Regions from separate parts of the Shinella sp. genome, predicted to be linked through region 2. Evidence: predicted binding sites of a transcription regulator. Region 2 holds the regulator's gene; each other region holds the start of a gene.
What was found. The regulator LexA, encoded in region 2, represses DNA repair genes until DNA is damaged. The targets are predictions, from matches to a motif close to TGTTCNNNNTGTGTTCNG.
Positions count from the first base shown of each region.

Region 1: a site for LexA is predicted at 5,174-5,191, ahead of ACT6VE_RS09370 (ImuA family protein). Genes of this name have one in related genera too.
Region 3: a site for LexA is predicted at 2,546-2,563, ahead of ACT6VE_RS23695 (ImuA family protein). Genes of this name have one in related genera too.
Region 4: a site for LexA is predicted at 4,595-4,612, ahead of ACT6VE_RS26955 (dehydrogenase). Genes of this name have one in related genera too.

Region 1 covers NZ_JBQVPI010000004.1:87,957-95,686, reverse strand. Annotated here, with positions in the region: gene ACT6VE_RS09400 (aminotransferase-like domain-containing protein) at 1-1,127, opposite strand, end outside; gene ACT6VE_RS09395 (DMT family transporter) at 1,242-2,105, shown strand; gene ACT6VE_RS09390 (SMP-30/gluconolactonase/LRE family protein) at 2,178-3,080, shown strand; gene ACT6VE_RS09385 (GlxA family transcriptional regulator) at 3,223-4,212, shown strand; gene ACT6VE_RS09380 (hypothetical protein) at 4,349-4,672, shown strand; gene ACT6VE_RS09375 (hypothetical protein) at 4,744-5,049, opposite strand; gene ACT6VE_RS09370 (ImuA family protein) at 5,224-5,985, shown strand; gene ACT6VE_RS09365 (DUF6504 family protein) at 5,900-7,423, shown strand; gene ACT6VE_RS09360 (error-prone DNA polymerase) at 7,420-7,730, shown strand, end outside.
Region 2 covers NZ_JBQVPI010000034.1:4,073-11,802, forward strand. Annotated here, with positions in the region: partial or broken gene ACT6VE_RS30425 (IS3 family transposase) at 1-217, shown strand, start outside; partial or broken gene ACT6VE_RS30430 (IS3 family transposase) at 364-1,099, opposite strand; gene lexA (transcriptional repressor LexA) at 1,562-2,284, shown strand; gene ACT6VE_RS30440 (ComEC/Rec2 family competence protein) at 2,543-4,831, opposite strand; gene ACT6VE_RS30445 (hypothetical protein) at 4,884-5,090, opposite strand; gene gltA (citrate synthase) at 5,139-6,428, shown strand; gene lpxB (lipid-A-disaccharide synthase) at 6,458-7,636, opposite strand; gene ACT6VE_RS30460 (LpxI family protein) at 7,633-7,730, opposite strand, start outside.
Region 3 covers NZ_JBQVPI010000015.1:150,076-157,805, reverse strand. Annotated here, with positions in the region: partial or broken gene dinB (DNA polymerase IV) at 1-325, opposite strand, end outside; gene ACT6VE_RS23700 (ATP-dependent helicase) at 327-2,396, opposite strand; gene ACT6VE_RS23695 (ImuA family protein) at 2,614-3,372, shown strand; gene ACT6VE_RS23690 (Y-family DNA polymerase) at 3,290-4,804, shown strand; partial or broken gene ACT6VE_RS23685 (PHP domain-containing protein) at 4,804-6,648, shown strand; gene ACT6VE_RS23680 (hypothetical protein) at 7,169-7,549, shown strand; gene ACT6VE_RS23675 (caspase family protein) at 7,536-7,730, shown strand, end outside.
Region 4 covers NZ_JBQVPI010000022.1:42,301-50,030, reverse strand. Annotated here, with positions in the region: gene ACT6VE_RS26995 (hypothetical protein) at 1-148, shown strand, start outside; gene ACT6VE_RS26990 (hypothetical protein) at 568-1,071, opposite strand; gene ACT6VE_RS26985 (hypothetical protein) at 1,482-1,685, opposite strand; gene ACT6VE_RS26980 (hypothetical protein) at 1,812-2,060, shown strand; gene ACT6VE_RS26975 (DUF1254 domain-containing protein) at 2,284-3,309, shown strand; gene ACT6VE_RS26970 (hypothetical protein) at 3,498-3,740, opposite strand; gene ACT6VE_RS26965 (hypothetical protein) at 3,724-4,056, opposite strand; gene ACT6VE_RS26960 (hypothetical protein) at 4,053-4,253, opposite strand; gene ACT6VE_RS26955 (dehydrogenase) at 4,322-4,519, opposite strand; gene ACT6VE_RS26950 (peptide deformylase) at 5,116-5,610, opposite strand; gene mgtE (magnesium transporter) at 5,914-7,344, shown strand; gene ACT6VE_RS26940 (MerR family transcriptional regulator) at 7,409-7,730, shown strand, end outside.

The DNA.
Region 1 (7,730 bases), on a different contig from region 2:
CGCACCAGCTTCCGGCGTAGCTCTTCCATATGCTTGCGATAACCGCCGCCGGCCAACATTTGGGCGATGATCTCGCTGGACATCGGGCTCGGACCGCCGAAATTGGTGGCGATCTGCAAATCCACCAGCCCTTCGATCCAGTCCGGTCGCGCGGCGATGTAGCCGCAGCGCGCGGAGGCGGAGAGCGTTTTGGAAAAGCTGCCGATGCGGATGACGCGGTCGAGCCCATCGAGCGCCGCCAGCCGTGTGGAGGGCTCGGGCTCGAAGTCGGCAAAAATATCGTCCTCGACGATGATCATCTCGCTGTTGGCAGCCGCATTCAGCACGCGATATGCCGTCTGGGGCGAAAGGGTAGCACCCGTCGGATTGTGGATCGCGGAATTGGTGATGTAGAGCCGTGGCCGTTCGGTGGCGAGTATCGCTTCAAACCTCGTGACATCCGGCCCAAACGGCGTGTAGGGGACGCCGACCACCTCGACCTGATGCGCTTTCAGAAGAGCTTGAAAGTTGAAGTAGCAGGGATCGTCGATGAGCACCTTGTCGCCGGGGCGCAACAGGAAGCGGCAAATCAGGTCCAGCGCCTGGGTGCCGGTACTGGTCAGCATCAGATGATCCCGCCCGGCCTCGATGCCTTCCTCCGCCAGCCGGCCGAGCAGCAAGCGGCGCAGCGCAAGCGAACCCTGCGTGCTGCCGTAATAGGAGAGCAGGTCGCTGTCGCTGCGGGCCAGGCTGCGGATGGCCCGGCGCAGTGCTGCGTCCGGCATCCAGTCCGCCGGCAGCCAGCCGCAGCCGGGCTTGAGCACGGCGGCATCGGCATCCAACGATTGCCGCGACACCCAGAACGGATCGACCGCACGCGCCTTCGGCGTTTCCGCCTCCGCCAGTTTCAGCGGCGGCAGGCCGACGCCGGCGACGTAAAAGCCGGATCCCCGCTGCGCGCGGATCAAACCCTCCGCCGCCAGCCGGTCATAGGCCTCCACCACGGTTGAGGGCGAGACGCCCATCGTGGTGGCAAAGCGGCGGATCGAGGGAAGGCGGTCGCCGGGGGCAAGCGCGCGGGTGGCGATGCGTTTGCGGATCGCCGACATGACATCCGCAATCCGGCTTCCGGTTGAATTTTCAGTCATGCTCACTTCCACTGTATTGCCTCATACACCGGTACACTTCTTCCAAATTGTATTGCTTTGTTCCTGTCTTTTCTAGCCTCTGCGCCTGTATCGTCCGGTGGAATGCGAGGTACTATGAAAACATCCATGGACGGCTGGGGCAGTGGGCTTGCCGGGGTCATCATCTTCAGCGGTTCGCTCCCGGCGACGCGCGTCGCGGTATCGGACTTCTCACCGCTTTTCCTGACTTCGGCGCGCGCCGTCATCGCCGCGTTGCTCGGCGCTGCGCTGCTCTTTGCGCTGCGGCAGAAAAAGCCGTCGCGCGACAATCTCCTGTCGCTGCTGATCGTCGCGCTCGGCGTCGTCGTCGGTTTTCCGCTGCTGACGGCGATCGCGCTGCAATACATCACGTCGGCCCATTCCATCGTCTTCATCGGCCTCCTGCCGCTTGCGACAGCGATCTTCGGCGTGCTCAGGGGCGGGGAGCGCCCAAAGCCGCTGTTCTGGCTGTTTTCCGTCATCGGCAGCGCCACGGTGGTGGGTTTTGCCTTGAGCGCCGGTGCGGAGGTCTCGCTCGTCGGGGACCTGCTGATGGTCGCGGCGGTCATCGCCTGCGGCCTCGGTTATGCGGAAGGTGCAAAACTCTCGCGCACCCTCGGCGGATGGCAGGTCATCTCCTGGGCGCTCATCCTTGCGCTTCCTTTGATGGCTGTCGTCGCGCTTTTCTCCTTGCCCGAGACCTGGGCCGGTATCGGCGGCGGCGCCTGGATGGGGCTCGCCTATGTCTCCGTCTTCAGCATGCTGATCGGTTTTGTCTTCTGGTATCGCGGACTAGCGCTCGGCGGTATCGCGGCCGTGGGCCAGTTGCAGTTGCTTCAGCCTTTCTTCGGCCTGCTGCTCGCCGCCGGCCTGCTGCATGAAAAGGTCAGCCCCCTGATGGTGGTCACCACGCTCGCCATCGTGCTCTGCGTTGCCGGCGCCCGGAAGTTTGCGCGCTGACGCTTTGTTACGCTTGCCCGGAGCGGCGCGATGGCTATCCTGCCGCGGTGCAACGCGGAGGGAGTGAGGCTGATGTCGTTTTTCGAGGCCGAGGAGAAGGTTTTTTCCAGTTTCGTATTGGGAAATGCTCCCCTCAAGAAGCTTGCCAGCGGTTTCGACTGGGCCGAAGGCCCCGTCTGGTTCGGCGATCACGATTGCCTGCTGTTCTCCGACATTCCCAACAACCGCATGCTGCGCTGGCACCCGGCGTCGGGCCTGACGACCTTCCGCGAGCCATCGAACTTTTCCAACGGCAATACCCGCGACCGGGAAGGCAGGCTCGTGACCTGCGAGCACGGCACACGCCGCGTCACCCGCACCGAATATGGCGGCTCCATCACCGTGATTGCGGATCGGTACGAAGGCAGGCCGCTGAATTCGCCGAACGACGTGATCGTCGCCTCGGACGGCGCGATCTGGTTCACCGATCCGCATTACGGCATCGTTTCCGACTACGAGGGCACCCGCTCGGAACAGGAGCTGCCGTGCAACGTCTATCGCGTCGATCCGCTTTCCGGCGCGGTCAGCGCCGTGCTCACGGATTTCCAGTGCCCGAACGGCCTTGCCTTCAGTCCGGACGAAAAACGTCTTTATGTCGCCGATACCGGGCGCATCCACAGCGATGAACCGCGTCATATCCGTGCCTTCGATGTCGATGCGGATTGGCGGCTCACCGGCGGTGAGGTCTTTCACACCATTGCGCCGGGCTGTGCGGATGGGATGCGGATCGATGAGAACGGCAATCTCTGGTCTTCGGCGGGCGACGGCGTGCATTGCATCGCGCCGGATGGCCGCCGCCTTGGAAAAATCCTCGTGCCGGAGACCGTTTCCAATGTCTGTTTCGGCGGCCGGAACGGCCACCGCCTTTTCATTACCGCCACCACGTCGCTTTATGCCGTGTCATTGACTGTGCGTGGTGCGCGCCGGCGTGAATGAAGAGACAAACATCGGCCAGGGAATGGAGCGAGCCCGTAAAATCTGATAGGACTCCTGTCAACGGTGTTGGCCCGCGGCGATAATGTCTTGCGGAACGGTCTGGGAGATCTGGATGGCGGTGGATGTTCGGACGGGGAAGGAGATGAGTGCGACGGCAGCGCCGAAGGCGTTGCGTGTCGGTTTCATCCTCTCGAAGAGCTTTACGCTCTCTGCCTTCGCGCTGTTCGTGGACACGCTACGGCTCGCCAGCGACAGCGAAGATCGCTCCCGTCGCGTCAATTGCGACTGGGACGTTCTGAGCAGCACGCGCAATTTCATCTCGTCGTCGAGCGGCATCCAAGTCGCGCCGACAGCCCCCTTTGCCGATCCCTCCTGTTTCGACTACATCGCCGTCGTCGGCGGCCTGCTGAAGGTCGACGAGCCGATCGACAGCTATGCGCAGGCCTATCTGCGCAAGGCGGCCAATGCGGGCGTCGGGCTGATTGGTCTGTGTACCGGCAGTTTCATTCTCGCTGAAGCCGGGCTGCTCAAGGGACACACGGCCTGTGTGAGCTGGCTGCATCATCGTGAATTCCGCGGTCGCTTCCCGGACATCGAGGCGACGTCCGAGCAGATCTTCCGCTTCGACGGCAAGGTCGCAACCTGTGCCGGCGGCAGCAGCGTCGCCGATCTCGCGGCAACGCTGGTCCGCCACCATGTCGGCGAGGCGGCGGAGCGCAACGCGCTGGAAATCCTGCAAATCCGCCACCGCCGCGATGCGACCGATCTCCAGCCGCGCAATCCGCTCGGCCTCGAGGCGCGTGACCGCCGCGTGCACCTCGCCATCATGATGATGGAGCAGCACACGGAAGACCTACTGTCGATCGACAGCATCGCCACCATGACCAACGTCTCCCGCCGCCAGCTCGAACGACTGTTCGAAAGCGACATGGGCGCCTCGCCGAGCGCGATCTACATGAAAATCCGCATGGCGGCGGCGCTCAACATGGTGGTGCGCACCAACAAGCCATTGATCGAGATCGCGCTCGAAACCGGCTTCGAGAGCCTGTCGCACTTCACGCGCCGCTTCCGCGCCGCCTTTGGCGATACGCCCTCGCAAATCCGTCGAGACGGGCGCCGCCAGGCAAGCTGACGCGCAATTCCATTTCTTTGTTCCTGCACAATTCCGGCCGCAGGGCCGCTTTACACTTTTGCTGGAATTGCGCTAGCCGATTGGAACCAAGCCGCTCGCCAGCCGTTCGGTTTCCATTGCAGACAAGGAGACCGCAATGGCAAGCACTGACGTTCAATCCCAGATTTCCGCTCTTCGCGCAGAAATCGCCGCGCTTCAGAAGGATCTTGGGGAGCGGGGCACAGAAGCCTATGAGACGATCCGCGATCGCGCCGGCAATGCCGTCGAGGCTGCACGGCCCGCCGTCCGGTCGGCAACGAAGTATGTTCGCAACGAAGGTGCCGCAGTCGCCCAGGCAGCACGCGAGCACCCCGCGGCCCTTTCCACCGTCGTGCTGACGGCCGGCCTTGCCGGTGTCGTCATCGGCTATCTGCTGGGTTCCCTGGAAAGCGAACCGCCACGTCGTCAACGCTGGTTCTGAACAAACGAAAAAGCCCGGCAATGCCGGGCTTTTTCATGGAACGATGGGGGAGCAATTGCTCCCTTGTTTCGTTACCGGTGGCGCAGGCCGAAAAGGTAACCGATGAAGGCGGCACCGGCCAGCGCCGCGAGCGGATTGGTCTGGATGGTGGTGCGCACTTCGTCGCGCAGCGATTCCGCCTTGGCAACCGCAAGCTGGCCGGTGCCTTCGGCGATAAGGCCAGCGGATTCCTTCAGCCGGCTGATTTCGGCCTTCAGCGCTTCGATCTGCTCGTTGACCGTTGCTTCCGCCGCCGCGGCGCGGGCATCTTCCGAAATGCTGTCGCGACCTTCAACGACGCCGAGCGTGCGTTTGCCGGTGCTCTTTTCGTCAGCCATGAACATGTCTCCTGAATTTGATGGAATGGCGAAGGAAGAACTTCCTTCGCGCCAGTTGGTTCCACAGGTGATTCAAACTGTGATCGCCGTAAGGCGGTTTGGCGATTGACTCTCATGCATTCAATGGAACAAATAGAGAACATAACTCTTTTCAATCCGGGAGCTGCCACGCCGATGTCCGCCTTCGCCGCCCGTGCCGTTGTCGCCGACCTGCGCGACCGCATCCGGCAGTTCGATGACCGTACGGCGCGCGACCGGGCGGTGCTGCCCTTCGGCGTGCCGGAGATCGACGACCGCTTGCCGGGTGGCGGACTGGCCCTTGCGAGCCTGCATGAGGTGTGCGGCGGCGGCAACGACGCGGTGGAGGGTGCTGCCGCCATGCTCTTTGCCGCGGGGATTGCGGCACGCACCAAGGGGCAGGTGCTGTGGTGCCTGACACGGCCAGACCTCTTCGCGCCGGCGCTGGCGCAGGCGGGGCTTGCGCCGGGCCGAGTAATCTATGTGGAGGCGGGCGACGAGAAGAGCCTGCTCCTCTGTTTCGAGGAGGGGTTGCGCCATGGCGGGCTCGGCGCGGTGGTGGCGGAAGTGGCGCGGCTGTCGATGACCGCCTCGCGCCGCTTGCAACTGGCTGCCGAAGCCGGCGGCACGCTCGCCATTGCGCTACGGCGCTTGCGCCACCGGGCGGAGGTGGATGCCTTTGCCCAACCGTCCGCCGCGGTAACGCGCTGGCGGGTTGCCGTCCGCCCGTCCGTCGCCCTTCCTGTGCCCGGCATCGGCCGGGCGCAGTGGCATTTGCAACTTGTGCGCTGTCGGGCTGGCGCGGCAGCAGATTTTGACGTGGAGGCCTCCGATGCCGAGGGTCGTATCGCTTTTTCTTCCCGGCTGGCCGATCGATCGCCTGAGACGCACCTTGGGCGCTTCGGCGCCTCCGCCTGATGATCGGCTCGTGCTTGTCGGACGGGAGGGCTCACGTCGCATCGTCACGGCGGTGAGCCGGCCTGCCGAGCAGGCTGGTCTGCGCGTCGGCATGCCGCTCACCAAGGCCCATGCGCTTTTGCCCGATGTGATGACCATGCCGGCCGATCCCGCAGCGGATGCGGCAGCACTCAACCGCCTGGCGCTCTGGGCCTTGCAGCATTACGCGCCCATCGTCGCACCCGACCCGCCGGATGGCCTGGTCATCGACACGACCGGCGCCGACCACCTGCACGGCGGCGAAGAACGCATGCTGACCGGCCTCGTCAACCGGCTCGGCGCCTCCGGCATCGCCGCTCGCGCGGCCATTGCCGATAGCTGGGGCGCAGCCCACGCCGCCGCCCGTTTCCGCGCCGATCCCGTCTGCATCATTGCGCCCGGCGCGACGAGCAACATGGTGGCGCCGCTGCCGATCCCCGGGCTCAGGATCCCGCCGGACATCGTGGCAGGCCTGCACGTGCTGGGCTTTGCCACGATCGGCGACGTGTTTGACGTGCCACGCGCGCCGCTCGTCCTGCGTTTCGGCCCGCTCCTCGGCCGCCGGCTCAACCAGTTGCAGGGTACCATTTCCGAACCCGTCGATCCGCTCCGCGACCCTGAACTTGCCAGCGTGCGAAAAGTCTTCGGCGAACCTATAGGTGCGCCCGAAACCATCGCGCGCTACACGACAAGCCTCGTCCATGACCTCTGCCTGGCGCTGGAAAAGCGCGGCCTCGGCGCCCGAAGGCTCGATCTCCTCTTCCACCGCGTCGACAATTCGCTCCAGGCGATCCGCGTCGGCACGGCACAGCCCGTTCGGGATGAAAAACGGCTCACCCGGCTCCTCTCGGATCGGATAGAGACGATCGATCCGGGTTTCGGCATCGAGATCATGGACCTGACCGCCACGCTTGCCGAACCGCTCGTCCTGCAGCAGGCCGTATCTTCGCTGATCGAGGAGGAACAGGCGGATATTACCGGCCTTGTCGACGTGATCGCCAACCGCATCGGCGCGCGCAGGCTTTACCGCATGGCCCCCGTCGAGAGCGATGTGCCCGAGCGCTCCGTCCGTCGTATCGCCCCGCTTGCCCCGGATGACGGTGCGACCTGGCAGGGCCGCTGGCCGCGTCCGTCACGCCTGCTCGCCCGGCCGGAGCCGATCGAGGTCATGGCGCTCCTGCCGGATCACCCGCCGGGTGCCTTCACCTGGCGCGGCGTGCGGCGGCTGGTGAAGCGCGCCGACGGCCCGGAACGTATCTTTGGCGAATGGTGGAAGCGCGATGCCGAGCTTGCCGGCGTGCGGGACTATTTTCAGGTCGAGGATGCTTCTGGCGAACGCTTCTGGCTCTTCCGTTCGGGTGATGAACAGCAGGCGACGAACGGCGTGGGCCGCTGGTTCCTGCATGGGGTTTTCGCATGAAACCGCGTTATGCCGAGCTTCAGGTGACGTCCCACTTCTCGTTCCTGCGGGGTGCGAGTAGCTCCGCGGAGCTGTTCGCCCAGGCCAGCGCCCTCGGCATCGAGGCTGTGGCCGTCGTCGACCGCAACAGCCTTGCCGGTGTCGTCCAGGCCTTCAAGGCGACGCGGGAGCTTCCGCCGGATGTGGCACAGGTACGTCTGGTGGTCGGCTGCCGCCTGGATCTTGTCGACGGCATGTCGCTGCTCGTCTATCCGACCGACCGTGACGCCTATGCCCGCCTCTGCCGCCTGCTTACCATCGGCAAGAA
Region 2 (7,730 bases):
GGATCATAAGGTCGAGTGGCACTACATCGCGCCAGGAAAGCCAATGCAGAATGGATATATCGAGAGCTTCAACGGCCGCATGCGCGACGAGTTGCTCAATGAGAGCCTGTTCTTCGGCCTCGACCACGCCCGCAGCGCCATCGCGGAATAGGCGGACGATTACAACAATTTCCGGCCGCACTCATTGCTCGGATACCAGACCCCGGCAGACTATGCCGGGATCATCGCCGCAACCGGCTCCAACGCTACGCGATGTGGAAGCTTCGCGTAGCGTTGGAGCCGGTTGCTCACACCGCGCCATTTGGCGTATCAAAAACCGCCGAGGCTCTAATCGCTGCCGGAGGAAAGTTCAGGGGAAGGTCACCGGGAATAAAGATCTATGACGACGGCCAGATAGGCAAAACCTTCGCTGGTACGGATGTAGATGATGTCGGTGACCCAGACCTTGTCTGGAGCCTCGACGTCGAATTGCCGATCCAGCGTGTTGTCGATGACAACGGAAGGTCTGCCACCATAGACGCTGGGACGGCGTTTGTAGCCGATCTGAGCCTTGATACCGGCAATCCGGGTCAGGCGGGCAGCCCGGTTGGGGCAGCATGTCTCGCCGTGATCGAGCAGGTCGTCATGAAGCTTGTGATAGCTGTAGACCTTGCCGATCTCTTCCCAAGCCGTCTGGAGCAGATCGATCTGCCGCTTGTCCTCGCAGGCACGCTTGCTCAACGGCATCCGAAGCCAAGCATAAAACCCGCCGGGATGGATGCGGAACAGGCGGCACATCATTCGCACCGAAAACCGCTGTTGATGCTGGGCAATGAACGCGTACTTTACTTTGCATCCCTAGCGAAATACACGGTGGCATTTTTTATAATATGTCGCGTTCCTGGGTGAGACGCGCCAGCTCCTTCTTGAGCCACCTGATCTCTTTTGCCTGGTAACTACCCTGCTCACCGGGCGTCGAAGAAAACTTCTTCTTCCACTCATAGAGAGAATGCTGGTTGACACCCAGCCGCTGCGAAACTTCCGAAACCGGATAGCCCCGCTCAGTGATCTGACGCACCGCGTCACGCTTAAAATCGTCGCTGAAATTAGCTTTGCCCATATCCGCCTACTACCTCAAATTTAGGAAGGAAGACGTCTACAAATCTCAGGGCTATTCATGTTGATGAATTTCGCGACGCCGAACCAGCCAACATTTTGGAACTCATCGTTGAGCTAAATGCCACAAACCGTGTTCAATAGCCAAATCCGCAAGATGGAGTATTATGGAACTTAGAAACATCGAATAAGTTATTATTATTAAACGAAATCAATAGCATAGAAGGCTAGCTGAATTTAAAAGTCACACTTTTGGTGATTCTGGCGGTTTCGTCGCGAAAAAGTATCGAAATTTCAGAACCTTATTGTATTGGAATCTAGATTAATTGTCGCCATTTCAAGGACCGAAATCTGGATTAATTTCCACGCCACCAACACAGCCTCTGCAGGCGCGGCTCTTGCAGAACACATATGGAACAGATAGTGTATGTTCTATATTTGTTTCGCGATTCTGGAGTGGGCGGCGATGTTGACACGTAAGCAACAGGAACTTCTCTTGTTCATCCATGAACGGATGAAGGAATCTGGCATACCGCCATCTTTCGACGAAATGAAGGATGCTCTGGATCTTGCATCGAAATCGGGTATCCACCGGCTGATTACGGCACTCGAAGAGCGAGGCTTCATTCGTCGCCTGCCCAATCGCGCACGCGCACTGGAAGTCATCAAGCTTCCGGAGGCGTATTCGCCCAGCCTGCAACCGCGACGCGGCTTTTCCCCGGCCGTCATCGAGGGGAGTCTCGGGAAGCAACAGGTAACAGCTGCGCCGCCCCAGCGCACGTCAAGCCAGGCAGACATGCCCTCCTCCGTTTCCGTGCCGGTCATGGGGCGTATCGCGGCGGGTGTGCCCATCTCGGCCATCCAGAACAATACCCATGAAATCACTGTGCCTGCAGAAATGATCGGTGGCGGGGAGCATTATGCGCTGGAGGTCAAGGGCGATTCGATGATCGAGGCCGGTATCCTCGACGGCGACACTGTCATCATTCGCAATACGAACACTGCCAATCCCGGTGAAATCGTCGTGGCGCTGGTCGATGATGAGGAAGCGACGCTGAAGCGCTTCCGCCGCAAGGGTGCATCGATTGCGCTTGAGGCCGCCAATCCGGCCTACGAAACCCGTATTTTCGGGCCGGATCGCGTCAAGATCCAGGGCAAGCTCGTCGGCCTCATTCGCCGCTACCATTAAAGCCTGTCGCGTAAGCGCGTGCAGCGCCAGAGCGACATGCGAAAAATCGGATACCCAAAGCGCGAGACGTGAAGCTGAAATATCGCGACATGCTTTAATCGCCCTTGCCAGCGTCATAAGTAGCTGTGCGCCAATCGTATGTGCGGTGTCGTGACCAGGGGCGGTGAAGCGTTTCGACGGCCGAGCCAAAGAGGGTGTCGGAGACGACGGGGTGTGCTTGATCGACCGCCGACTGGATTTCCAGGGCGCCGGTCTGCCTCAAATGTCGAACCGTGATGAGGCGCGCACCTGAGCGGCAAGTCTCCAGCCGGATTGCCACCGGCACGATGACGAGATCCGCCCGTCGCACGCCGTACCGAGGAAGGCGAGGTCTTCCAGCGCCACGATACGCCATCCGCTGGGTGAAACAGCGGCGCAAAAGGCTTTTGTCTCGCAGATGAAGCCGGTGCGGATGCGGGCTGCATCGAGTGCTGCGGCCATGGCTGCTTTGGCCTTTTGCCGGTCCGCTTTTCGGCGGGGCCGCTTCTGCCTGACCTTGTTTGTGGGCTCTGCGTTCTTGGCTTCCACCGCCAGTCCGTCCGTTTTACGAATTTCAGGTTTCATCAATCCGTCGAGGCGAAGGGCGCGCCGCCATTGCGCGTAGATGAAATCCGGGGGGCTGGCGCGGTTGACCGCTGCTTTTTCGCCAAGCAGAATCGCAACCAGGCGGCCATCTTCCGACACGAGAATCTCCGGCCTCGTGCCTCCGCCGGGCCAGCAGGCGACAAGGATACCGAAGACGACGAGAAGCGTGCCGGCGTGGCGCAGCCGGGTCCGCAGAAGGCAGACAAGGCCGCCGCCGATGCCGATGAGCAGGAAGGCGATCTCAGGGATGCGGCCGGTGACGACCTCGCCCTTCCAGCTAGCAACCCATGTCGAAAGCATGATCATCCACTCGATGCCCTTGCCCATGATCGCAAAGGGAATGGCATCGAGGCCAAAGGGCATCAGGAGAACGGCGATGAGACCGAAGGGCATGACGATGACGCTGATCAACGGCATGGCCAGCAGGTTGCCAGCAAGCCCACAGGCCGGGATGCGGTGAAAATGGCCGATGGAGTAGATCAGTGTCGCAAAGCCGCCGATCAGCAAGGAGAGGATGAGTCCGCCGAAGAAGCGGCCGGCAGCGCCGCCAAAGAGCGCAAACGGCCCTCCCCGGCTTTCGCGCTGAACCGGACGCTCGCGCCACGCGGCGTAGCCGGCAACAAGGCCGAGCGTTGCGGCGTAGGACATTTGAAAACCGGGATTCGTCACGGCAGAGGGCGTGACCAGCAGGATGAGGATCGCCGAGATCGCCACGTTGCGCAGGCTGATGGCCGCTCGCCCGAAGAGGACGGCGATGAGCATCACGCAGATCATGATCCAGGACCGCACCGCGGAGATCGCGCCACCCGAAACCAGAATGTAGAGCGTCACCATCACCAGGGCGCCGCCGGCCGCGAACTTTTTGGTCGGGTAGCGCTCTGCAAAGCCTGGAATCAGCGCCATCAGCATGCGCGCACCGACGAGGAAGGTCCCGGCGGCGAGCACCATGTTCAGTCCGGAAATGGCGAGGACATGGGCAAGGCCCGCCTGCCGCAGCGCTTCCACCGTATCCTCCCCGATCGCCCGCTGCTCCGCGGTGACAAGGGCAGCGGCGATGGCCCCCGCGTCCCCGCCGATGCGTCCCCGAATATGCTCGGTGAGGTTGTTTCGCCATGCGGCGATCCGTTGCCGTATCCTGTCGTCCAGCCCGGGTTCGTCTACCGCCACGGCGGTGGGCGCTCTGTAAAAGTAGCCAACAGCGCCCGTGCCGGCGAAATACGCATCGAAGGTGAAGTCGTTGAGCCCCGCCAACGCAGGACCAGAGGGTGGGCCAAGGCGCGCGCGCCCCGCAATGCCGCCGCCGATGGCAATCGGCTCATGCCGGCTTCGGGCGAGTAGCGTAACCACGCCGGGCGCGCGCTTCAGGGTGGGCTCGCGCGTGGTTTCGAGTGCAATGCGATAGCGGATTGCACCGCGATCGTCGCTCTCGCGAGAAAGGACGCGGCCCCTCACCTCCGTTGTCACCGGCGCATCCAGGATGATGGTGCCAAGGCGGGCGGTCTCGGCAGCAGCAAGCAGCATGCCGAGCGGGATGAGGAACGCGCCACCCGCCGCGAGCGCCACGAGGCCTTCGCGATGCCGCAACCGCAAGGCGGGCCAGAGCGCTGCACAGGCAAGCAGGATCAGCGCATAGGGCGACGGATCCGACTCTGCGGAAAACCACAGCGCGGCGCCCGCACCGAGGAAGACTGGAACGAAGAGGAGGAAATGACCGTGCGCGCGCTCCTCGGCAAAGGCGGCTGCCAGCGTTTGCCGCCTTGCAAGGCGTTCGTAGAGATGACTGGCGGCACGCAGGAGAAGAACGAAGACCAGCCGGCGTGGTTTTTCAAGTGGCGCGACCGGTGGAGTTTCCTCGGCGGGCGCACCGCGCCAGGCATCAGCCTCGGACGCCGTCCACCGTTCCGCGATGTCGATCCTGGCCATGGCTCGGCCCCACCCGTTCCCACTGGCACTATGCAATCGAATGGAGAAATCTTCAATCTGCAGTACGCGTCGAAAACGCTAAGCCGGGCATAAAGGATGCGCCCTCCGCATCGAGGAAAGCACCCTCAAAAGTTGCTTGCAACTTCATGGAAAGGGTAGATATTGCGTTGCCGGAAAGCCTGTTTTCGCAATGCACAATTTGCCTTTCGTATTGCTTGGCAGCATCGGACAAATGGGTTAGCAAAACGAGCATGTTCATGGATACGGCACAGCTTCGTGCCACCATTGGAAACAACGGAGGATCGTTATGACAGGAACTAGCGCGGGTGTGTCGGTCGGTGGCAAGACGGTGGACTTGCCGACGCGATCCGGTACGATCGGCCCCGATGTGATCGACATCGGCACGCTGTACAAGAATACCGGCACCTTCACCTACGATCCCGGCTTCACCTCCACCGCCTCTTGCGAATCGAAGATCACCTATATCGATGGTGACGAAGGCGTTCTGCTGCACCGCGGTTATCCGATCGAGCAGCTGGCCGAACACGGCGATTTCCTCGAAGCCTGCTACCTGCTGTTGTACGGCGAACTGCCGACCAAGGCGCAGAAGGATGACTTCGACCACCGCGTCACGCACCACACCATGGTGCACGAGCAGATGTCGCGCTTCTTCACCGGCTTCCGCCGTGACGCCCACCCGATGGCCGTCATGTGCGGCTGTGTCGGCGCGCTCTCGGCTTTCTATCACGACTCGACCGACATCACCGACCCGCACCAGCGCATGGTTGCATCGCTGCGCATGATCGCCAAGATGCCGACGATCGCCGCCATGGCCTACAAATACCATATCGGCCAGCCCTTCGTTTACCCGAAGAACGACCTCGACTATGCGTCGAACTTCCTGCGCATGTGTTTTGCCGTGCCGTGCGAAGACTATGTGGCGAACCCGGTTCTGGCTCGCGCCATGGATCGCATCTTCATCCTGCATGCCGATCATGAGCAGAACGCGTCGACCTCCACAGTGCGCCTCGCCGGCTCGTCGGGCGCCAACCCGTTCGCCTGCATCGCGGCCGGCATTGCCTGCCTCTGGGGCCCAGCGCATGGCGGCGCCAACGAAGCGGCCCTGAACATGCTCGCCGAAATCGGTTCGGTCGATCGTATTCCGGAATATGTCGCCCGCGCCAAGGACAAGAACGATCCGTTCCGTCTGATGGGCTTTGGCCACCGCGTTTACAAGAACTACGATCCGCGCGCGCGCATCATGCAGAAGACGACGCACGAGGTTCTCAACGAGCTCGGCATCAAGGACGATCCGATGCTGGAAGTCGCGATGGAACTCGAGCGCATCGCGCTGACGGACGAGTACTTCATCGAGAAGAAGCTCTATCCGAACATCGACTTCTACTCCGGCATCACGCTGAAGGCGCTGGGCTTCCCCACCACCATGTTCACCGTGCTCTTCGCGCTCGCCCGCACGGTCGGCTGGATCGCCCAGTGGAACGAGATGATCGAAGATCCGGAACAGCGCATCGGCCGCCCGCGCCAGCTCTATATCGGCGAACCGAAGCGCGATTACGTGCCAGTTTCCAAGCGCTGATAGCGAAAAGATGAAATGAAAAAGCCCGGTCAGTTTCGACCGGGCTTTTTTGTTGCGAGAAGATCGAGAATGACCGCCGCGCCGGTTTCGCCGGGCGGGCGGACGGTTCGCATGCTTTCATGCACGAGGTCATAACCTTCCAGCATGGCGCGACGTTCGGTCGTATCGCGGGAAAGCCGCTCGAACCAACGCGTGAGGCTGCCCGGGCGTACCTGTTCGTTGAGATATTCCGGCACGACGGTGTAATCCGCAATGAGGTTGGGAATTGCGGCGGTCCAGATTTTGATCTTGCGGAGGAAGAGGTTGGCGAGCCAGTCGAAGCGGTAGGTGGAAACGACCGGTACACGGGCCAGAGCCAATTCGAGAATGACGGTGCCTGACGCCGCAATCGCCGCATCGGCCTCTGCGAAAGCCTGCCACTTTTCCGCAGTCGAGACGGTGATCTGCGGCTTCACCGGCCAGTCGGCCGTCAGCTTGCGCACAAGCGCTTCCTGGCGCGGCACGGTCGGCAGCACAAAACGGGTGGCGGGATTGCGCGCCGTCATCTCCCGCGCCGCATCGGCAAAGACCGGCAGCAGACGGGTAATCTCGGTTGCGCGGGAGCCGGGCAACAGCAGGCAAAGACGCGCGTCGGAAGTGTGATCCGTCTGCGCTAGGCGCGCCGCGCGGACCCGCTGGACGTCAGGATCGCTGATCAACCGGTGACCGACGTAAGTCGTTGCAGGGCCGCCGAGGCGCTCCATGACAGCCGGTTCGAAAGGCAGCAACGCCAGGACATGGTCGACATAGGCGCGCATGCGTGGCGCGCGCTCTTCCTTCCAGGCCCATACGCTCGGGCAGACATAATTGACCACCGGCAGGCCCGGCAGGGCTTTGCGGACACGGCGCGCGACGCGATGGGTGAAATCCGGGCTGTCGATGATGACCAACACGTCCGGGCGCTCGGCGATGATCGCGTCCGCCGTCTGGCGAATGCGCCGCAGCAGGGATGGCAGGCGCTTCAGCACCTGCGATATGCCCATGATGGAAAGTTCGGAAAAGTCGAACAGGGAGGTGAGCCCCTGCCGTTCCAGCGCCTCCCCGCCGACGCCAACGAGTTCGATCGAGCCGCCATGGGCTTCGCGCAAGGCTGCGATCAGATCACCGCCGAGCAGGTCGCCCGATACCTCGCCGGCAATCACGCCGACCTTCAGTGCCGTATCCGTCATCGCTGGTTCTCCACCCTTCCCGGCACGATGCCCGTGACGAAAAGGCCGTGCGCATCCGCTTCCGCGACAAGCGCCTCGCGCTCCAGCACCAGCG
Region 3 (7,730 bases), on a different contig from region 2:
GAGATAGCGGCTCGATGAGGTCGGTGTGCTCCGCGAAAATCTCCCGGATCTGAGCCGAAACGACGCGGTATACGTCAAAGCGAGGCGGAACAAAGATGAGGTCCGGGCAACGCCGTTTCGCCGTGACCGAGGGGAGGGCTGACCGAACGCCGAAGGCGCGCGCTTCATAGCTTGCCGCCGCGACAACGCCACGTGCGGCCGAGCCGCCGACGGCAACAGGTTTGCCGCGCAGCTCCGGATTGTCGCGCTGTTCGACCGACGCATAGAAGGCATCCATGTCGACATGGATAATCTTCCTCGTCTGTAGCGCTGTGTTCTCGCTCATCTCATTTCCACATTGACCGCATGCGGGCGGCGCCATCGATCCGGATCTGTCGCGCGCTGCGCTCGCTGGCGGCGGCCGAGACTTTTGGCCAGCTTGTCGCCTCGAAAAACTGGAGCAGTGTCGCCGGAATAAAGCGGGTCCGCGAGGCGTAGACATGGCGATCGCCCTGGGCGTTCTGACCATGGGTGAAGAACCGCTGAGGAGTAACGAGAGTGAGATTGTCGCGCGCCCGTGTCATGCCGACATAGAGCAGGCGGCGCTCCTCTTCGAGCTCCGCTGTCGTGCCGGCCCCGAGATCCGAGGGAATGCAGCCGTCGACGACATTCAGCATGAAGACGGCGCGCCATTCCTGTCCCTTGGCGGAATGGATCGTGGAGAGGATGAGGTAGTCCTCGTCGAGCAGGGGGACACCGGCCTGGTCGCTGGTGGCGTTCGGCGGGTCAAGCGTCAGCTCGGTGAGAAAGCGTTCGCGGCTCGGATAACCGCCGGCGATCTGCTCGAGCTGGATGAGGTCGGCTTTGCGCGTGTCGGCGTCTTCGTGGATGCGATCAAGATGCGGTTCGTACCAGAGACGCGCCAGCTCAATCTCGCCAGGCCATCCGCCTTCGGCTTTGCGCAGGCTAGAAAGCAGACTGACAAAAGCCGGCCAATCTTCACCCGTTTTCGGCAGGGGCGGAATCTCCGCAAGCGACTGGAGCGGTTCGGGATCCGCAGCGATGGCATCAAGGATCTTGCCGGCCGTCTGGGGGCCGATGCCAGGGAGCATCTGAAGAAGGCGGAAGCCGGCGACGCGGTCGCGTGGGTTCTGCGCAAAGCGCAGGGTGGCGAGCAGATCTTTCACATGAGCGCTGTCGAGGAATTTGAGGCCGCCGAACTTCACAAAGGGGATGTTGCGACGGGTCAGCTCGACCTCCAGCGCACCGCTATGGCTTGACGTCCGGAAAAGCACCGCCTGTTGCTTCAGTGCCATGCCAACCTCGCGGTTCGCCAGCACCTGCTCAACGATGTAGTTCGCCTGATCCGTCTCGTCCTTCACGGTTACGAGTATGGGTCGTTGTTCGGATTCCCGGTCCGTCCAGAGGTTTTTTGTGAAGCGCTCGCGAGCAAGGTCGATCACGCCGTTGGCGGCAGCCAGGATCGGCTGTGTCGAGCGATAGTTGCGATCGAGCGTGATGACGTCGGCGGGCTTTGGCGAGAACTGGTTCGGAAAGTCGAGGATGTTGCGCACGGTCGCTGCGCGGAAGGAATAGATCGATTGCGCATCGTCGCCCACCACGGTTAGCCCGCGGCCGCCGGGCTTGATGCCCATCAGGATAGAAGCCTGCAGGCGGTTGGTGTCCTGGTATTCGTCGACGAGGACGTGATCGAAGCGGCCGCCGATATCGTCCGCAAGCTCCGGATCGGCCATGACCTGCGCCCAATAGAGAAGCAGATCATCGTAATCGAGCACGTTCTGGACTTGCTTTGCCTCGACATAGGCGGCGAAGAGCTGCTTCAACTGCGCCTCCCAGCCCAGCACATAGGGATAGGCGGCCTTCAGAACCTCGTTGATCGAGCTTTCGGAGTTCACGACGCGCGAGTAGATCGCAAGGCATGTGCCCTTGGTCGGAAACCGGGTTTCCATCTTGGAAAAACCCAGCTCATGGCGAACGAGGTTCATCAGGTCGGCGCTGTCCTCGCGATCATGGATCGTGAAGTCGACATTGAGGCCGATCTGCTCTGAATACATACGCAGGAGCCGGGCGCCGATGCCGTGGAATGTGCCGGCCCAGGCCATGGCGTCCGTCATGGCCGCGGCATTGTCCCCGAACACCTGGCGGCAGATGCGCTGAACGCGACGTGCCATTTCCGAAGCGGCCCGGCGCGAGAAGGTCATCAGCAGGATGCGCCGTGGATCTGCGCCATTGACGATCAGATGGCCGACGCGATGGGCCAGCGTATTGGTCTTTCCGGAGCCAGCACCGGCGATGATCAGCAGCGGGCCGCCGATCGCGCCGTCGGCCAAGCCAATGCCGTGTTCGACCGCCTCACGCTGGCGGTCGTTCAGTTTTTCCAGATAGGCTGCCGTCATCTGCCCCAAATTTTCCTAAGAAAAAATTCCTGTCCGCTTTCCTTTCCCATCTCCTTGATCGGCCTTGCGGAATCGTACCGCGAGGCTGGCCTGAAGCGACCATCATGGTCGGGAACGCCGTTTCGGGTGGATTGACTCGATAGGGCATTAGGAACAAAAAAGGAACATATCAGCTTAACCCGCTGCTGGAAACCCCTGAAGGAGCGACCTTTCCGCCGTGTCAAAGCCCGCTGTCAATCCTGTGCTTGCCGACCTTCATGAGCGTATCGGCCGGCTCGAAGGAGGAGCGGCGCGCGCCAGAACCGTCCTGCCGTTCGCCGTCCCGGAGATGGATCGGGCGCTGCCGGGCGGAGGGCTCGCCTTTGGCGCGCTGCACGAGATCGCCGGCGGCGGATGTGGGACAGTCGATGGTGCAGCTGCCGCGCTCTTCGTGGCGGGCATCGCTGCCCGCACGCGCGGCAAGATCCTCTGGTGCATGACGCGCCCGGATCTATTTTTCCCCGCGATCTCGCAGGCGGGCCTCCATCCTGATCGCGTGGTCTGGTGCGAGAGCGACAGGGAGGAAGAGGCGCTTTCAGCGATGGAGGAGGGGCTTTCATTCGGCGGGCTTGCCGCAGTGGTGGGGGAACTGGTTCGCCTGCCGATGAACGCCTCGCGGCGATTGCAGCTGGCAGCGGAGAAGACCGGCGCCATGGGCATCGTGCTCCGGCGGTGGCGACGACAGAACGAGGCCTCGGACTATGGACAGCCGACGGCCTCGACGACGCGGTGGCGCATCAGCACCCTGCCGTCGGAACGATTGCCAGTGGCGGGCGTCGGGAGGGCACGCTGGCTGGCAGAACTGATGCGCGTAAAGGCGGGTGCGTGCGCCGAGTTTGAAATTGGAGCCCCCGATGCCAAGGGTCGTATCTGTCTACTTCCCCTTTCTGCCGGTCGACCGGATCAGACGGCGCGCTTCGGAGGCCTTGCCGGCTGACAAGCCGCTGGTGGTAATTTCCCGCAGCGGCTCGAAACGCTGGGTCTCTGCCGCTGATCCCGCAGCCCTCAAGCTTGGCCTTCGTGTTGGTATGCCGGCCAGCAAGGCGCAGGCCATGGTCGCTGATCTCCTGATGATTGACGCGGCGCCGGGAGAGGACGCGGCCGCACTTGAACGCCTGGCGCTCTGGGCGCTGCGGCAATACACCCCCGTCGTTGCGATAGATGGCGGCGATGGCCTGGTCATGGACACGGAAGGCGCCGATCACCTTCAGGGCGGCGAATGCCTTCTCCTGTCGGGCCTCATCAATCGCTTTCGTGGTCATGGACTGACGGCGCGGGCTGCCATCGCCGACAGCTGGGGAGCCGCGCACGCACTCGCTCGGCTGCTTGCGGCCGAGACGACCATCGTGCCATTCGGTGATGTCGCGAAAGCGGTCATCGACTTGCCGATCATCGCATTGCGGTTGCCGGCAGAGACCATCAAGAGCCTGCGCGTCCTCGGCATCGACACCATCGGCCAGCTCTCGGCCATGCCGCGTGCGCCCCTGACCCTGCGGTTCGGGCCGGAACCCGCGCGCAGGCTGGACCAGATGTTCGGCCGCGTCGCCGAGCCGATCGAACCAATCCGCACGCCGGAACTGGTCGAGGTCGCAAAGAACTTCGCCGAACCGATCGGCGCTCCAGAGACCATCACCAAATATGTTCGCCGACTGGTCGGCCAGCTTTCGGCCCGCCTCGCGGAAGATGGTCTCGGCGCCCGGCGCTGCGACCTCGTCATCCATCGCGTCGACAACACGCGCCAGCATCTTCGCGCGGGCCTTGCCAAACCAGTTCGCGATCCGGCGCGCTTGTCGAAACTGCTGTGCGATCGCATCGAGACCATCGAGCCGGGCTTTGGTATCGAAAAGATGGTGTTGGTCGCGGTTTTTGCCGAACCGTTGGAGGAGCGGCAGGTTGCGTCCGCGCTCATCGAGGAGGACATCGCCGACATCACCCCGTTGGTCGACATTCTCGGCAATCGTGGCCACCGGCTCTTCCGGGTCGCCCCCGTCGCGTCTGACGTGCCTGAGCGTTCGATCAGGCGAATTGCGGCGACGGCACCTGACATTGGCGAGGCCTGGGCTGCCAAATGGCCGCGGCCCACGCGGCTCCTTGCAAATCCGGAACGCATCGAGGTCATCGCGCTGCTGCCCGACCAGCCGCCGGCCGTCTTCACCTGGCGTGGCAAGCGCCGAAAGGTTGTGCGCGCCGACGGGCCTGAACGCATTTTCGGGGAGTGGCGGCGGCGACCACGTGAGTTCCAGGCGGTGCGCGACTACTTCACCGTGGAGGATGAGCTTGGCGAACGCTACTGGGTCTATCGCGCCGGCGATGGCGTCGAGCCGGAAACCGGCTCGCACCTCTGGTTCCTGCATGGGGTGTTCGGGTGATGCGGTACGCCGAGCTTCAGGTGACGACGCATTTCTCGTTCCTGCGCGGCGCGTCCAGCGCCGATGAACTGTTCGCGACAGCGGCGGCACTCGGCATCAATACGCTCGGCATGGTTGACCGCAACAGCCTCGCGGGCATCGTGCGGGCATGGGAAGCAGCAAAGGCCACCGGCGTCCGGCTGGTGATCGGCTGCCGCCTCGATTTGACGGACGACATGTCGATCCTCGTCTATCCGATGGATCGGCCGGCCTATTCGCGACTGACACGGCTGCTGTCGCTCGGAAAGAGCCGAGGCGGCAAGGGAAACTGTCTGATCGATTTCGCCGACCTCACCGAGCATGCCGGGGGCATGATCGGTGTCTTGGTGCCGGATGAGGCCGACGAGGCTTGCAGCGTGCAGCTTCGCAAGATGGCCGAATTGTTCAGAGACCGCGCCTATGTCAGCCTCAGCCTGCTGCGTCGGCCCAATGACCGCGTGCGCCTGCATGACATCGCTGCGATGGCCGCCCGGTTCAAGGTGAGGACCGTCGTCACCAACGACGTGCTCTTCCATGAGCCCGGCCGCCGGCAGCTGCAGGATGTCGTGACCTGCATTCGCACCCACACCACCATCGATGATGTCGGCTTTGACCGAGAACGCCACGCTGACCGTTATCTCAAAGCGCCGGAGGAAATGTACCGGCTCTTTAGCGAGTATCCAGAAGCTCTCGCCCGCACGCGGGAGATCGTCGAGCGCTGCAGGTTCGATCTTGCGGAGCTGCAATACCAATATCCGGAGGAAGCAATCGAACCTGGCCTCGATCCGCAGCAATCACTGGTCAAGTTCACCAGGGAGGGGGCTGCTAACCGCTATCCCGAGGGTGTACCGGACAAGGTCCGCAAATCCCTGAACGATGAGTTGGCGCTGATCCGGGCGATGAACTACGCGCCCTATTTCCTGACAGTCTATTCCATCGTGCGTTTCGCGCGGTCGAAAGGCATTATCTGCCAGGGTCGGGGCTCGGCCGCGAACTCGGCCGTCTGCTATTGCCTCGGCGTAACCTCCATCGATCCGGAGACTAACGACCTGCTGTTCGAGCGTTTCATCTCCCAGGAGCGCGATGAGCCGCCGGATATCGACGTCGACTTCGAGCATGAACGGCGCGAGGAAGTGATCCAGTGGATCTACGAGACCTATGGTCGAAGCAGGTCGGCTTTGTGCGCGACCGTCACCCGCTACCGCGCCAAGGGCGCGCTGCGCGACGTCGGGAAGGCGCTCGGTCTGCCGGAGGACATGATCGGTCAGCTGTCATCGGGCGTCTGGGGCTGGTCTGAAGGCGTCTCCGAGCGCCAGTTGAAGGAGAACAATCTCAACACGGCGGACTATCGCCTGAAGCTGACCTTGGAACTGGCGCAGCAGCTGATGGGTGCGCCGCGCCATCTCGGTCAGCACCCGGGTGGCTTCGTTCTGACCCAGGATCGGCTCGACGATCTTGTGCCGATCGAACCCGCGCGCATGGATGACCGCCAGGTCATCGAATGGGACAAGGACGACATCGAGGCGCTGAAGTTCATGAAGGTGGATGTGCTGGCGCTTGGCATGCTGACCTGGATAGCCAAGGCCCTCGCGCTGATGGCGGAGCATAAGGGTGAGGTCTGGGATCTCGCCACCATTCCGTCGGAAGACCACCGGACCTATGCGATGATCCGCAAGGCCGATACGCTCGGCACCTTCCAGATCGAAAGCCGCGCGCAGATGTCGATGCTGCCGCGTCTGAAGCCCCAGACCTTCTACGATCTCGTCATCCAGGTCGCGATCGTCCGGCTCGGCCAAGGGCGTCATGTTCATGACACTGGAAGACGAGACCGGCATCATCAACGCCGTTATCTGGCCAAAGGTCTTCGAGCGACAGCGCCGGTTGGTGTTGTCGGCGTCAATGGTGGCCATCAACGGCAAGATTCAAAGGGAAGGGGACGTCGTGCACCTCGTCGCATAACGGCTGTTCGATTTGTCCGACGATCTCGGCCGGCTGGGCGAGCGGGACGAGCGGTTTCCTCTTCCTCATGGACGATGGGACGAATTCGCGCACGGAAATGGGGCGCCTGACTCTCGTGAGAGGAAACCTGCAGCCCCGCCTGCGCGCGATATTTACATACCCGATTTGCGAATTGATCGACTCAAAGTGAAAAGCCGGAATTTTCATTAGGCAGTGTTGATGGATTTGATCAAGACTAAACTCTCTGAAATCCGCCCACACTGCCTAGGTAACGCGTGGCGCCGCAAGCGCATGAAATCTGAAGACAATAGAACGATATCGAAACTAGTCGCACTAGATTAGCGTTATCGATTGTGCAATCATTGCTACGAAACGTTGGAGAAACACATGGCGACCGCAAATCAATTGCAGGATGAGAAAAAAACTTATCAGATTCAATTTGATGAGGGCAGCGCCGCAGAGCGGACATTGCTCGCTCAGAGTCTCCAGGACTACATTGCGGAAGTTGATGCCGACATAGATATCCAGACGACTAGAGAAAACGAAGAAGCTCAAGACTTCGGATCTACGCTTGTCCTAGTCCTCGGCACCCCGGTCGCCATTATCGTCGCGAAAGCAATCGCCGATTTTCTTCATCGAAACTCCGGCGCCATGATTACCATCTCGGAAAACGGGAAGGTAGTCGCTCGCGGCCTGGACAGCGCCGATGCATCAAAGATCGCAGAAGCATTTTCTAAAAGAAGTAGTTTAGTCGATGGCCGCCCCTGAGCGGTCCGTCGCAATCATATTGGGTGTTTCTGAGTGCCCCGCCGCCCCTAAGTTGGGGCGGCTGCCACAATGCCAAAATTCTGCATCGGAATTTAAGAAGTACACCACTAAAACACTCGGTATCCATCAAGAAGACGTCCTAGACCTGTTTGACAACCCAGCGGCGCCATCTGATCAACTT
Region 4 (7,730 bases), on a different contig from region 2:
CCTCGGCGCCGTCAACTGGCCGCTGCCGCCCGATGAGTTGGCCGCGCAGCATGCGGCTGCGTTCCTGATCGGCGTCTCGGCCATGTGGATCAGCGATGCGCTGTTCGAGTTCGTCGTTCGGCGGTTCAAGCCGGTCGGCCGCGAGTGATGCGGATAGGTGTGGTGGTGATCGGGAAGGGGTGAGGACGGGCGAACACTAGTTGTGAGAGGTCCGCAGGGGCGTAGGGGGCTTGAGTCCACGGACCCCTCTCAGGCCACATGCACAGCGACCGAGTATGAAACTCGTCCAAATTCGCTGAACGCGAGATGAACGGAGTAGGATGAGCGTGCGCACAACTTACCGGTATAGATCGTATGCGGCTGAAGGCCTACAAAAAAGCCCCGCACAGTGGCGGGGCAAGAAGGCGATACCCTTGGCTCAGTATCGCGGGAGAGCCAGAGAGGACTCGGCCTTAGCTTAGCCATTTGCCCGCCGGGGGGAAGGTCCGATTCCGTCAATCCGGTACGGTTCACCAAAAAGCCCGCCGGTGAGGGCGGGCTCGGGGCTCATTGATGGATACAGACTGCTTAGGCCGCAGCTCGGTCCACATTGCGCGTGAACCTTTCCCATCTACGGCTTAAATCAACGCCGGTGCGGCGCTTGCCAGGGCGGACGCAGATCGTCCAGGTAGGCTTCATTGTGATGTCGCCTATGTTCATGGACTCTACGCGAGCTTCTTCTGGTAAGGGCTTTCTTACCATGTTTTTGTCCCAAACCTTGAACTTGCCGTCAGACCCTGCAAAATTTCTGTATTCTTCCCCAATGGACTGATTGATGCTATGCAGCCTCACTGTGAACGGGTCGATTTCCTTAGGTGTCACAGACGCGTTGTAGGCTCGAAATAATTGTTTCGAGATCTCCAAGGGGCCTTTAAAGTCAAAGAAATCTGTTACGAGGACAAGGATGTGGCGCTGTTCGCCATTATCATAAGCCCAGAACAGCGCATGCGGTTCCAGCCCCAGATTAACAAGGGCGTCACCGTATTCTCTTCCCGCCGTCAGGAAGCGTTCGTCAATTTCAGGCGTAGCCATGTCGCAACTCCATCCGATCCAAAAGCAGCTTCCACGAACGAGCGGGCAACTTTCCTTGGCATCGGTTTAGGGTCGTAGCCCTGATTTCGATCCCATTGTAGCATGATATGCCAATAAGGTGCAGTGGGGTCCCCCGGGTTCAATTGAATGCCCGAAATTACTCTCAATTTGCGCAAATCGTGAACATACAAATCGGGCCGTGCGTCTTTCGAGGGCCATTGGTTGAAGCGTTCAACATGCCAGATGTATGCCTTAAGCGCACATTCAACTGCGAACCCGGCGTGATGCACCGCCTGTGCACACGCTCTTTTGTCTTCTGCGATTGCCTTCGCCGCTCGTTCATGTTGTTGGCAGAGCGACAGCCAATCGCTAATGGATTGTGGTCCCAATTCGCCTCCAATCTCGTTTCCTCAATGCGTCGTCCCCTTGCGTCTCGCGATGTACTCAGCGTTCAACAGGTCGACGAGGTCGTCGGCAACCTCGATGTCCAGCCCGTCTTGCGGCACGCCATTCACCTCGGCCGTCAGCCCCGTGAAGATGTCGTAGACCGCCCACAAGCCTGTTCCGTCTTCGCGCATGTCGAAGCGGTTCTGAGGTTTGGGTTTCTTCGGCATCAATCCCTCCTAGACGCCTGCCGCACGATATCGTGATTCCGTCGGCTTACAAGAGAGGCGACTGTTCTAGCTTAGGCCTGATAGCTGAACCGTGGTAGAAGCAGTTTAGCGTACAGGAGAATGAGCATGGCGTCGTACTTCGTGGTTCAGTCCTTCAGCCCGGGTAAGCGCGGCATGAAGCCAGACATTGCCGTCCAAGCCAATAGCCTCGTGCATGCCCGGCGGGTGGCCGAACGCCTGGCGTTGAGCAAGCCCATGGTCTTCGCGACTGTGATGGAAGGAGATCCAGAGAGTGGCGACTTTGGCGAGCCGAAGCTGATCTATTTCCATGGCGATGAAATGCCGGAGGAAGTCAGCAATATGCAACCGGTCTAGGTGAGGTGCGCGCCGCACCGGCGCGTCGATTTGTACGTCCGGATAAACACCCCTGCCACATCCGCCGCCTTGATAAACGCCTTCCGCGCCGCGGCGGGCAACGACCAAGAGACGCCTCGCGAATTTACGCCCATGTTACCGTAACGTACTTCCAAGCCCTCAGACCAGGGCATTAGGTTGCCGAGCACGTTTGGTGAGCCGCTACTCAACATGGAGCGAAAAAATGAGCCGAATAATCAGTGCTGGCGCGTTAGGCCTCATTCTTGCGGCAAGTTTTCCTGGGCTGAGCCCAGCCGCCGAAGCGGTGCCGGTAACAGTGACCAATTTCCCCCGGGCGGAAACCGACATGTACTTTGGCGGCATAGTCAAAGGCGACGCTCTAGGAAAGTTCACTCATAGCCGCGAACCGGCAAACATCGACAATCAAACTGTTATCCGCATGAACCGCGACACGCTATATTCCCAAGCGGTTTTCGATCTCGATGCGGGGCCGGTCACAATCACAATGCCGGACGCCGGCAAGCGTTTTATGTCTGTTATGATCGTCGACCAAGACCACTACGTACCCGCGGTTTTCTACGATGCTGGCACACACACCCTTACGAAGGAGGGAATCGGAACACGCTACGTCGCGGCAGTGGTGCGCACGCTGGTTGATCCGGCTGACCCGAAAGACCTCGAGGAAGTTCACGCACTTCAAGACGGGCTCAAGGCGAGCCAGAAAGATATCGGTAAATTCGAAGTGCCGACGTGGGATCAAGCCAGTCAGAAGAAGGTGCGCGACGCACTGCTCGTGCTCAATACCACCATCTCCGACTTTAAAAACGGTTTTGGGGTTAAAGGCGAGGTCGATCCAATTATGCATCTAATCGGCACCGCTTCCGGCTGGGGCGGCAATCCGGACAAGGATGCGACCTACGCCATGGTGACGCCAGCTAAGAACGATGGAACCACAGTCTACAAGCTAAACGTCAAAGACGTCCCGGTTGATGGATTCTGGTCGGTCAGCGTCTACAACGAGGAAGGCTACTTCGTCAAAAACCCGGAGGACGCCTATTCTCTCAACAACATCACGGCCAAAAAAGAAGTCGACGGCTCAACCGCTATTCAGTTTGGAGGCTGCGATGGCAACATTCCGAATTGCATACCGATTATGAAGGGGTGGAATGCTGCCATTCGGATGTACCGGCCGCGTCCTGAAATTCTGAGCAGAGAATGGAAATTTCCCGAACCACAACCCGTAAACTGAGGGTAGTGGCGGGAAGCCGCCGAAAGGGCCACCGATCCTCCTTGAGAACCGCAAAGCGCGACTTCCCAGACGCGCTTTGCGGCTCTCGGGGTGCGGCCGTTGGTTTGGGGGGACCAAATACTCAGTGGGTACCGGGCGACCGCGCGTCAACAACCGTGATCGCCTCCGCTTGTTCCCTTTGCGCCGCTTTATTCCATCACCGGAATTTCGCCGGCCTGAAACAGTATCGACGGTGGGCCATACTCTCCAAGCGCTGGATCTGCATCGCGGCTCCACGCCAGCACGCCGGCAAAATGGCTCGCCATGAGCCTCGCCTCACTGATCGCTCGCTCTTCCGTGTCGATCTGGCGTGGCTCGAAGGCCGGCATCAAATCTCCCTCATCATTTTTGTTGAATGCTGCGAGCACGATCAATTTACCTGCCCCTGCCATTCCGCTTCTCCTTTGCCCTTCCCTTATACCAAAAGTGCCACTTATGACCTCGACCTCGATCGCGGGGATCGAACCACTCTCCGCCGAAGTGAGTCAGGAAGGCCTCCGCATCCTCCAGCTTGGCAAAGCAATAGACCCGATGCCATTCGGATTCCCAAACGACGCTATGACCTCGTGGGCACAGCGACAAGCTAGCGCAGAATTTCGCGATGGCGTCACCCTGCTCCATCGTGCCGAGCGAGGCCAGCCGCGCAATCTGATGCGGCCATCCGCTGTCGATGCCGGCGCTGGTCAATTCCCCCTTGCGCCTGCTCATCTTGCCACCTTCCTATCGTGCCCGCTTGGAACGTAAAACATCAGCCGCAGGCCAAGGATACCGCAACGCGGACAGCGCACTTTCATTGAAAGGTCGCAAACCGGGAATTTCCGCCCTTTCGCGGCCAGCAGCGTCGGCATATCCAGTTCGTGTTTCCAGTCGCATTTCTTGTGACTCTTCGGGCCGAGATCGATCATGCCGCCATGACAGACCGCGGACACGGCCCAGCCAGCCTCCCAGGCTTCACCTAGCGTTTCCACCTTCCTCACTCCCGATCGGTGTGTGGACGCCAGCCGCGGGTAAAGCCGGGGCTCAAGGCCCGCCCGGCAAGCTCAAGCTGCCAGCGCAAGTAAGCGCAATCGGCAAGTAGAGTGGCAATTGCAGCGCGGGCGTTCCCATCGTGCCAAGCCAGCGCTTCGTCGATCTCGCTGGTCTCATCTTGTTGTCTTTCAAGCGGGCGCACGTCTTCGTTCTCCTGTGTCTATGCCACAGCAGGCATTGGTCATTGGGTTTCAGATTAGCGGCCGCATCGCCGGTTTGTTCTCAATATGTTCTTGTCTGGGATGGAGTCAACAGACGAGAAAAGAGAATCAAAAAATGGTCAGCCGATCGGTTTGGCGGTTCGGCAGATGGGGAGGTGTCAAGGGTTATCCACAGCAGGCCGATAGCAGTGGATAGAGTTGCCCGCCGGATGCTCAAAACGTGAACGAGCGTTGGACCACTTGGCTGTAACGAGTTGATTCTTTGTGGCCCAATTTCAAACGCGTTGGACCGCCCGACGCCTCATTTTCAGGGCTTTGCGGCGTGAGAGCGAGTCTTCTCGACCGCACCAAAAAAACCCGGCTTTCGAGCCGGGTTTTTTGTTTTCTATCAGATGCTTGCGTGTGAGATGATCCGCACAGATACGGCATGATCCGCAGGCGCACTTCCCGCACCGCGACGATGACGGTGAGGCGCGCACGCCGGCCTGTCGTGGCCTTCAAAGACGTGGATATGCAGGGCAGGCGTCGGCTGACAGACCTCGCCGCAGGTCACCGGCCAGAGCATGGCTTGCGCGCTTCAGTCCCGGGCTTTGTTATACTTCTTGACGATGCGTTCGCGCTTCAGCCGCGAGAGGCGATCGATCCAGAAAATGCCGTTCAACTGGTCGATTTCGTGCTGGAGGCAGATGGAGAGCAGGCCATCGGCATCCTCCGTGTGGCTGTTGCCGGAGAGGTCCTGGTAGGTGAGGCGGATGCGGGCAGGGCGCTCCACCTCGTCCGTCACGCCGGGCATGGAAACGCTTCCCTCCGCGTGTCGCTGGATGTCCGGTGAGAACCATTCGATTTCGGGGTTCACATAGACGCGTTGCGAATCTGGCCCAGCGAGTTCGATCACCGTCAGTCGTTCGAGAATGCCGACATGGGCGGCGGTGATGCCGATGCCGGGTGCGGCACGCATCGTAGCAGCGAGATCGTCGGCAAGCGTTGCCAATCGTGCGTCGAACGCCTCGACCTTTTTACAGGGCAAACGCAGGCGGGGATCGGGATAGCGGAGAATGGGAAGGATCGCCATGCGGGCTCCGGGCGTCAACGAGGTCAGCCCTTCCTAGCCTGTTTGCGGCAGCGGGAAAATGCCGACCCTCTCCTTGGCACCCCAAAACATGCGATTTGCATGAAATTGCAACAGCTTGCGAAATTTTAATGTCCGCAGACCTTTTGCCGCTTTCGGCGATGGACCGTTCGCGCGCTTTGCTTTAGCACGGTGAAAGTGAGGGCTCGGCGCGCTGAGCCTTGCCGAGGAAACCCTGCATCTCAATCCCTGTCGTCTCTCCGCCGACAGGCCGGGCGGGACGAACCCGATACAAGGAGCGGCCCGATGGAAAACACCGGCGACGAAGACCGTATCCATCAGGGGCAACAGGGCCACAGTACCTTCGACGGCGAGGATATCTACGCCGAGGACGGCTCGATCCGCTCGGATTTCCTCATGTATGTCGGTGCGGCGATTGCCGACCGCGACCTCTTGTTCCTGCGCCGCCATGTGGCACGGCTGCATGAATCGGAAATGGGCGACCTTCTGGAGGCGATCCAGCAGGAGCAGCGCCGCCAGCTTGTCTCGCTGCTCGGCACCGATTTTGACCTCGCGGCCCTGACCGAGGTCGACGAGGCGATCCGTCTCGACATCGTCGAGCACATGCCGAACGAGCAGATCGCCGCGGCACTCGGCGAGATGGATTCGGACGACGCCGTTTACATTCTGGAAGACCTCGACCAGGAGGACCAGGAGGAGATCCTCTCCAAGCTGCCGTTCACCGAACGGATTCGCCTGCGCCGCTCGCTGGACTACCCGGAAAGCACGGCCGGCCGCCGCATGCAGACCGAATTCGTCGCCGTGCCACCGTTCTGGACGGTCGGCCAGACGATCGACTACCTGCGCGAGGACGCCGATCTTCCTGAGAGCTTTTCGCAGATATTCGTCATCGACCCGACGTTCCGCCTGCTCGGCGCCATCGATCTCGACCGCATTCTGCGCACCGCGCGGGGCACGAAGATCGAAGCCGTCATGCGCGAGACCAACCATCCGATCCCGGCCGAGATGGACCAGGAAGAGGCGGCGCAGCTCTTCGAGCAGTATGACCTTCTGTCCGCCGCCGTCGTGGACGAGAACGGTCGCCTTGTCGGCGTGCTCACCATCGACGACGTCGTCGACGTCATCCAGGAAGAGGCCGAGGAAGACCTGATGCGCCTCGGCGGCGTGGGCGACGAAGAGCTGTCGGACACCATCATCGCGACGTCCCGTTCGCGCGTGCCATGGCTCCTCGTAAACCTGCTGACGGCCTTCCTGTCTGCCTCTGTCATCTCGCTGTTCGAGGCGACCATCGAGGAGATTGTCGCGCTTGCCATTCTGATGCCGACGGTCGCCGGCATGGGCGGCAATGCCGGATCGCAGACGATGACCGTGACGGTGCGAGCGCTGGCGACGCGCGATCTCGATATTCATAATGCCTGGCGCGTCGTGCGGCGTGAGGCGGGCGTCGGCCTTCTGCATGGTATCGCCTTCGGCCTGATGATCGGCGCCGTTGCCGCCCTCTGGTTCCACGACATCAATATCGGCGGGGTCATTGCCACCGCCATGTTGATCAACATGTGTGCGGCAGCTCTTGCCGGCATCACGATCCCGATCCTGCTCGACCGGGCAGGGGCGGACCCTGCCGTTTCCTCCGGCGTCTTCGTGACGGCGGTCACCGATATCGTCGGATTCTTCGCGTTTCTTGGGCTTGCAACGTGGTGGTTCGCCATCCGTTGAGCGAAAAAATTGACTTATACGTAAAAGTCAATAAAATACCCGCTCAGACGAGATCGGAGCAGGCGTGGACAAGTTTTATACCATAACCGAGCTGACGCGCGAATTCGGGGTTTCCACCCGCACCCTGCGCTTCTACGAGGACGAAGGGTTGATCCACCCCGAGCGTCGCGGTCGTACGCGCCTTTTTCGCCCTGCCGATCGCCGCCTCATCCTGGAAATCCTGCGTGGCCGCCGCATTGGCTTCACCATCGCTGAAATCCGCGACATTATCAAAGTCTACAAGGACCCGCCGGGCGAGGTGGGGCAACTTGAACTGCTCATGACGAAAGTCAGCGAGAAGCGGGAAGAGTTGCGCCAGAAGCGGCGCGATATCGAGGAAACGCTGA